Regions from separate parts of the Mitsuokella sp. AF33-22 genome, predicted to be linked through region 2. Evidence: predicted binding sites of a transcription regulator. Region 2 holds the regulator's gene; each other region holds the start of a gene.
What was found. Region 2 encodes HrcA, which represses chaperone genes, less so after heat shock. Its sites were predicted from a motif close to TGTTAGCACTCNNNNNNNNNGAGTGCTAACA; they were not measured.

Region 1: groES (co-chaperone GroES) is a predicted target of HrcA. The motif match lies at 1,353-1,383, and genes of this name have one in related genera.
Region 3: htpG (molecular chaperone HtpG) is a predicted target of HrcA. The motif match lies at 1,272-1,302, and genes of this name have one in related genera.

What each region holds. Positions count from the first base shown of each region.
Region 1 is NZ_QRQA01000014.1:19,597-21,866, forward strand. Features, by position in the region: gene DWZ54_RS09455 (sulfate adenylyltransferase subunit 1) at 1-1,201, shown strand, start outside; gene groES (co-chaperone GroES) at 1,424-1,705, shown strand; gene groL (chaperonin GroEL) at 1,757-2,270, shown strand, end outside.
Region 2 is NZ_QRQA01000001.1:121,193-123,462, forward strand. Features, by position in the region: gene DWZ54_RS00670 (glutaredoxin domain-containing protein) at 88-372, shown strand; gene hrcA (heat-inducible transcriptional repressor HrcA) at 585-1,619, shown strand; gene grpE (nucleotide exchange factor GrpE) at 1,653-2,270, shown strand, end outside.
Region 3 is NZ_QRQA01000012.1:3,805-6,074, forward strand. Features, by position in the region: gene htpG (molecular chaperone HtpG) at 1-1,228, opposite strand, end outside; gene DWZ54_RS08480 (diaminopimelate epimerase) at 1,488-1,814, opposite strand; gene DWZ54_RS08485 (AraC family transcriptional regulator) at 1,984-2,270, shown strand, end outside.

The DNA.
Region 1 (2,270 bases), on a different contig from region 2:
CAAGATGGATCTGGCCGCTTATGATGAGGCGCGTTTCCGGGAAATCGAGGCACAGATCGCAGAGCTCCAGCGGGAACTCGGCCTTCACAGTGTCCAAGTCATCCCCGTATCGGCCACGGAAGGTGACAACATCACGCAGCGTTCGCCGCATATGGCGTGGTATGACGGCCCGGCGCTGCTGCCGTATCTCGAACAGGTCGATGTGAGCGCCGTCGAAGAAGAGGGCTTCTACATGCCCGTGCAGCGCGTCTGCCGTCCCAATCACGAATTCCGCGGCTTCCAGGGTCAGATTGAGAGCGGCAGCATCGCGGTGGGCGATACCGTCACGTCGCGTCCGAGCGGCGAAACGGCTCAGGTCAGGAAAATCCTCGTGGCCGACCGCACGGTCGAGACGGCGCAAAAAGGCCAGCCCGTCACGATCCAGCTCAACCGCGAAGTCGACGTATCGCGCGGCTGCGTGCTCGAGAAGGCGAGCGGTGTGCAGCTCGCTGCCAATTTCAAGACGGAGATTCTCTGGATGGACGATGTGCCGCTTTCCATCGGCAAGAACTTCCTCGTCCTGCTCGGCACGAAAAAAATCCCGGGCATCCTGACGAAGATCGACTACCGCATTGATATCAACACGGGCGAGCATGTCGAGGCCGATACGCTCCACAAGAACGAGATTGCCGTCTGTGAGATCGCCGTGACGGAACCCATCGTCATCGACCTCTTCGAGCATCACCGCACGCAGGGCGAGCTCATCCTCATCGACCGCATCAGCAATATGACGGCAGCCTGCGGCGTCGTGCGCGAGATCGTCTCGGGCGAAGGCAGGCGCCATCTCGCGGCCAATCCGCAGCTGCGCAGCGCGCTGAACTGGCAGAGGCCGCTGGCCGTGGCCTTCCAGCCGGGCCTTGACGGCACGTCGATTGAGGCCGTGGAAGAAGCGGAGTATTACCTCGTGCGCAACGGCCGCCACACGTATCTCTACGCCCCGACAGAGGGTGAGGACTACGGGCGGACGCTCGCGCATCTCTTGCAGGCCGGCCTTATCGTCCTGCTCGTGCTGCCGAAGGATGCTGCCCTGCCGGAGGCGGCTCAGCCGTATGCATCGCTTGCTGCCGGACAAGATGGCAGGGATGCGCAGCAGATTGCCGAGACCATCCTGCATCATACCATGCTGAATTCGATGATGGCGCCGAACAACTGGGTCATCTGATTCTCGTTTGATTTTGCCATATCCGGACTCTTGAGAGGGCTGCCCTGACGCAGCCCTCTTTTGCATGTGCGCGGCAGGAGGTTTTGTTTTTTTGACTTTTTTAGGAAATGATATTGACATTTTGACTTAGAGGGGTTAATATAAAAACTGTAGTTAGCACTCGGGACTGGTGAGTGCTAACAGCATGATTATGTAAATTCATTTTATAGGAGGAAGATACCTATGATTAAGCCATTGGGCGAAAGAGTTGTCATCGAAGTTGCAGAAAGCGATGTAAAGACGGCCAGCGGCATTGTGCTGCCGGACACGGCGAAAGAGAAGCCGCAGAAGGGCACGGTCGTTGCTGTTGGCACTGGCAAGCTGCTCGATAATGGCGAGCGCGCAGCCATGGAAGTCAAGGTTGGCGATGGCGTCATCTTCTCCAAATATTCGGGCTCGGAAGTTAAGGTTGACGGCAAGGATTATCTGATTGTCCGCGAGAGCGACATCCTCGCAGTCATCTGATCGCGACTCGGCCGGAATTGCAGAACATAGATTTTTCGGAGGTAATCATAAATGGCAAAACAGATCCTGTTTGACGAAGAAGCACGCCGCGCACTCGGCCGCGGTGTTGATGCACTGGCTAATGCAGTAAAGGTAACGCTTGGACCGAAGGGCCGCAACGTCGTTCTCGACAAGAAGTTCGGCGCTCCGACGATCACGAACGATGGTGTCACGATTGCGCGCGACATCGAGCTCGAAGATCCGTTTGAGAACATGGGCGCACAGCTCGTCAAGGAAGTCGCCACGAAGACGAACGACATCGCCGGCGATGGCACGACGACGGCAACGCTCCTCGCACAGGCCATGATTCACGAAGGCATGAAGAACGTCGCTGCCGGTGCCAACCCGATGATCATCAAGAAGGGCATTGACGAAGCCGTCAAGGCACTCGTTGAGGAGATCAAGGCAAAGTCCAAGAAGGTTGAAGGCCAGGCTGACATCGCTCAGGTCGCTACGATTTCTTCCGCTAACGAAGAGACGGGCAAGCTGATCGCTGAGGCCATGGAGAAGGTCGGCAAGGACGGCG
Region 2 (2,270 bases):
AGGAACGGCACTATGTAGTAAAGTAAAGGCAGCTGCTCGTGATGCTGCGGGCAGGATGCATCTGTTTTTGAGACAGGAGGGATCCTCATGAAATCCATTGCGATGATTGTTATGCCAGGCTGCCCGTATTGCGCCAAGGCCCGTCAGGCCGTCGGCGAACTGCGGGAGGAAAACCCGGTTTATTTTGATGTGCCGGTCGATGAGATCGACGAGACATCCGAAGCGGATAAGCTCAAGCCTTATCAGGGCCAGTATTACTATGTGCCGACGCTGTTCGTGGATGGCAAGAAGATCTACGAGGCTCAGCCGGGCCACGATTACGAGGTGATCAAGGCCGCTGTGGCGGAGGCTTTTGCCGAAGCGGTCAAATAAGCGTCTCTGCGTGGCAGGCATGGTGCGATGCGCATCCTCAGGGAATGCGTATCGCACCGTTTCTTTTTATGGGATGAAAAATTTTTGACTTTTTGTCTTTTTAACTATTGACTTTTTGTTTTTATCGGTGTATATTCTTAATAGATTCAAAGTTAGCACTCAGACAGCAAGAGTGCTAACAGCAAAAGATCATAGAGAGAGGAGGCAGGCAGATGGCTGACGAATTGGATGAACGCAAGAAACGCGTGCTGCGGGCTGTCGTCGATGATTACATCGAATCGGCAGAACCGGTCGGCTCGCGCACCCTGGCCCGCAAGTATGATCTGGGCGTCAGCCCGGCGACCATCCGCAACGAGATGGCCGATCTCGAGATGCTCGGGTATCTCGAACAGCTGCATACTTCCTCCGGCCGCATCCCTTCCTCGAAGGGATACCGCTTCTACGTCGACGGACTGATTCCTCCGAAGCCGGTGAGCGACGAGGAAAAGGTCCTGATCGACAGATGGTACAAGGCGCGGGTCAAGCGGCTCGATGAGGTCTTCCAGGAAACGGCACGAATCATCTCGCAGGTCACGAAGAATGTTTCACTGGTACTGGCCCCGCAGATGACGCAGGCTGCCTTCCGGTGCCTGCAGTTCCTGCCGCTTGATGACCAGCGCGTCATCACGGTGCTCATGACCGATGCGGGCTTCATCGAGAACAAGATTGTGCCGATGCCGCCGGGATCCAGTTTCGAGGATTTCCAGCGCATGGCGGAGGTCATCAACAAGAACCTCGCCGGTCACACGCTGGCGACAATCGAGCACGAATCCCTGCTGCGCATCCGCGATGAGATCCAGGACGAGCCGCTTTACACCTCGGCCCTTGAGATCATCAACCGGGCTCTTGACTCGGGCAGGCGCGAACGCCTCTATCTCGGCGGCACGACGCAGATGCTCGAGCAGCCGGAATTCCACGATGTGGAAAAGGTCAAGGAGACGCTGCTGATCCTCGAGAAGGAAGAACTCATGAAGGATGTCCTGCATGCCCATATGGGCGACGGCCTAGAGGTCACAATCGGCAAGGAGAATGAGGACAGCCACTTCAAGGACAGCAGCATCATCACCGCGACGTACCATCTCGATGGTGAGCTCCTGGGCACGATTGCCGTGCTGGGGCCGACGCGCATGGAGTATGCCAAGGCCATGAGCCTTTTGGAATACATGAATTCAAATCTTACAGAAGTCATCAAGCGGTTCCACTGGTAGAGCCGCAGAAGTCGTTGGGAAGAGGTGAGGGTTTTGCCATCGTTTATCAAAGACGAAATGAAAAAGAAAGATGAGCAGAAGCTGGAGGAGATGCAGCAGGAAATCAATGAGGCGGAAGCAGAAGAGGCCGCCGGTGAGACTGCTGATGATTCGGAAGCGGAAGCCACGGCATCCGATACCGAGGCTTCGGCGGAGAATCAGGAAGAGCTTGCAGCCCTGAAGGCGCAGGTCGAGAAACTGACGGCCGAACTGCAGGAAAAGAATGACCGGCTGCTCCGCCTGCAAGCGGATTTCGATAATTTCCGCCGCCGTTCCGCCAAGGAACGCGAGGAGATTTCCGCCGTGGTCACGCAGGGCTTCTGCAAGGATATGCTGCCTCTGCTCGATAATTTCGAGCGTGCCATGGCTGCAGAAACGAAGGATGTCGAGGCGTTCCAGAAGGGCGTCGAGATGATCTTCACCCAGTTCCAGGAAGTCCTCAAGAAGAACGGCCTGGAAAAGATTGAGACAGAAGGCCAGAAGTTCGATCCGAACTATCATCAGGCTGTCATGCGCATCGAGGATCCCGAGCGCGAGGACGACACCATTGCCCAGGAGCTCCAGAAGGGCTACATGGTCAAAGGACGCGTCATCCGCCCAAGCATGGTCCAG
Region 3 (2,270 bases), on a different contig from region 2:
TGTTGTAGATGCCGATTTTCAAAGACTTGCCGTACTCGTTCCAGAACTTCTCGTAAGCTTCGCGGTCATTCTTGAGCTTGCGGGCCAGTGCCTTGAGGATGTTCTTCTCAAGCGCACGGCCAATCGTCCTGAGTTCGCGGCTCTGCTGCAGGAGCTCACGCGAGATATTGAGCGAGAGATCCGGCGAATCGACGAGGCCCTTCATGAAGCGCAGGTAATCCGGCAGCAGGTCCTTACACTTGTCCATGATGAAGACGTGGCGGCTGTAGAGCTGCACGCCCGGCTCATAATCCGTCTGGTAGAGATTGTACGGCGCATGTGCAGGGATGGCCAAGAGGGCCGTGTACTCCACGGCACCTTCGGCCTTCGTGTGGAAGACTTCCATCGGATCTTCCCACTCATGGAACTGATGCTTGAAGAATTCGTTGTACTCCTCTTTCTTGATCTCGGACTTGTTCTTCGTCCAGAGCGGCTGCATGGAGTTGAGCGTGCGCGTCTCGACCTTCTTGATCTTTTCGGCGCCTTCGATCTCCTTGCCGTCCTTGTCCTTCGGCGTTTCTTCAAACGTGAAGTCCATCTTGATCGGATAACGGACGTAATCGCTGTACTTCTTCACGAGACGTTCGATCTCGTACGGATCCGTAAAGTCCTGTTCAGCTTCCTTGCCACAGAATTCCTTCTTGAGATGCAGCGTGATGCTCGTGCCGCGTTCGGCGCGCTCCGCTTCCTCGATGGTGTAGGAACCATCAGCCGAGGACTCCCACTTCCAGGCCTGTGCATCGCCGGCCTTGCGGGAGACGATCGTCACCTGGTCGGCAACCATGAAGGCCGAATAGAAGCCGACGCCGAACTGGCCGATCATTTCCTTATCGGTGAGGTCCTGGTTCTCCTCTTTTGCCTTTTTGAGCTGCTCGAGGAAGGCCTTCGTACCGGACTTCGCAATCGTGCCGATATTCTCGATGAGCTCCTCGCGGTTCATGCCGATGCCGTTGTCGGCAATCGTCAGCGTATGCTGCTCAGCATCCGGCGTCAGGAAGATCTCGAAGTTCGCATCGCCTTCGAGCAGGCTGCGGTCCGTCAGGCTCTCGAAATGCGCCTTATCGATGGCATCGGAAGCATTCGAGATGAGCTCGCGCAGGAAAATCTCATGGTTCGTGTAAATGGAATGGATCATGAGATCCAGCAGCTGCTTGGTTTCTGCCTTAAACTCGTATTTTTCTTTTCCCATGTGAATCTGCCTTTCTTATGGTAAAATTTGTTGACAAAGTCATTGTTAGCACTCACAATGTTCGAGTGCTAACGTACAGCTACTACTATACACCATAAACAACAAAAAGTCAAAGATAAAGACGAAAAAAGCCTGCTCTGGCAAAACCAGAACAGGCCCTTTCGCCTTTTTAACCCTGAAACGCATCTCTCTGTATGGTTCGCGGCAGATGCAGGCTTCGCTGCAGGGCCGCGCATTCAGGACATCCTGTCAGCGGTCCTCAGCCGGCGCAGACGAGGCGCTCGGCATCAACGGCGCGCAGGCGCTCGACGAAACCGTTCGTCAGGCGCAGCTCGTAATCTTCCTTGCTGCGGCTCAGCACAGCGTAATCGGCAGCGGTGAGCTCTTGCTGCTCGCCTTCCGGCGTGAAGGCGGCAAAGGAAGGAACTTCCTCACTGCCCGTGAAGACCAGCAAGCGGTCAGTACCGACGCCATGACGGCGATGCATCAGCAGGCGGACAGCCGCTGCGCCGGGCAGGAATCCCTGCGTGCCATCCATCACCATGTATTCCTTGTTTTCTGCTTTATAAACACGAACGACCATCATGAGGGCCACCAACCTTTCTTCTTTGCTTGCGATGGCTTTATTATAACAGGAAGTTTTTCGCAAGAAAATCAGAAAATATGCTTTCTATATTGCAAAAAATGCTCTATGATACAAGTAAACACAGTGGAAAAGCAAAGGGCATTTCCATATGACAGGAGGATGATATGTCATGACAGCGATACCCGCCTACCCCAAGAAGGGTTATCTCAGCGGCGCCTTCCGCGTATTCCGTCTCAAGGACCGGAATCTGCGCGCAATCCCGTTCCACTATCACGACTTCCACAAGATCATCATGTTCCTCAGCGGCAGCGTCGACTACATCATAGAAGGAAAGACGTATCCGCTGCAGGAGCGCGATATTGTCTTCGTCTCGGCCGGCGAAATCCATCGGCCGGTCTTCCGCAACAGCGATACGCCGTACGAGCGCATCGTCATCTACGTTGCGCCGGATTTTCT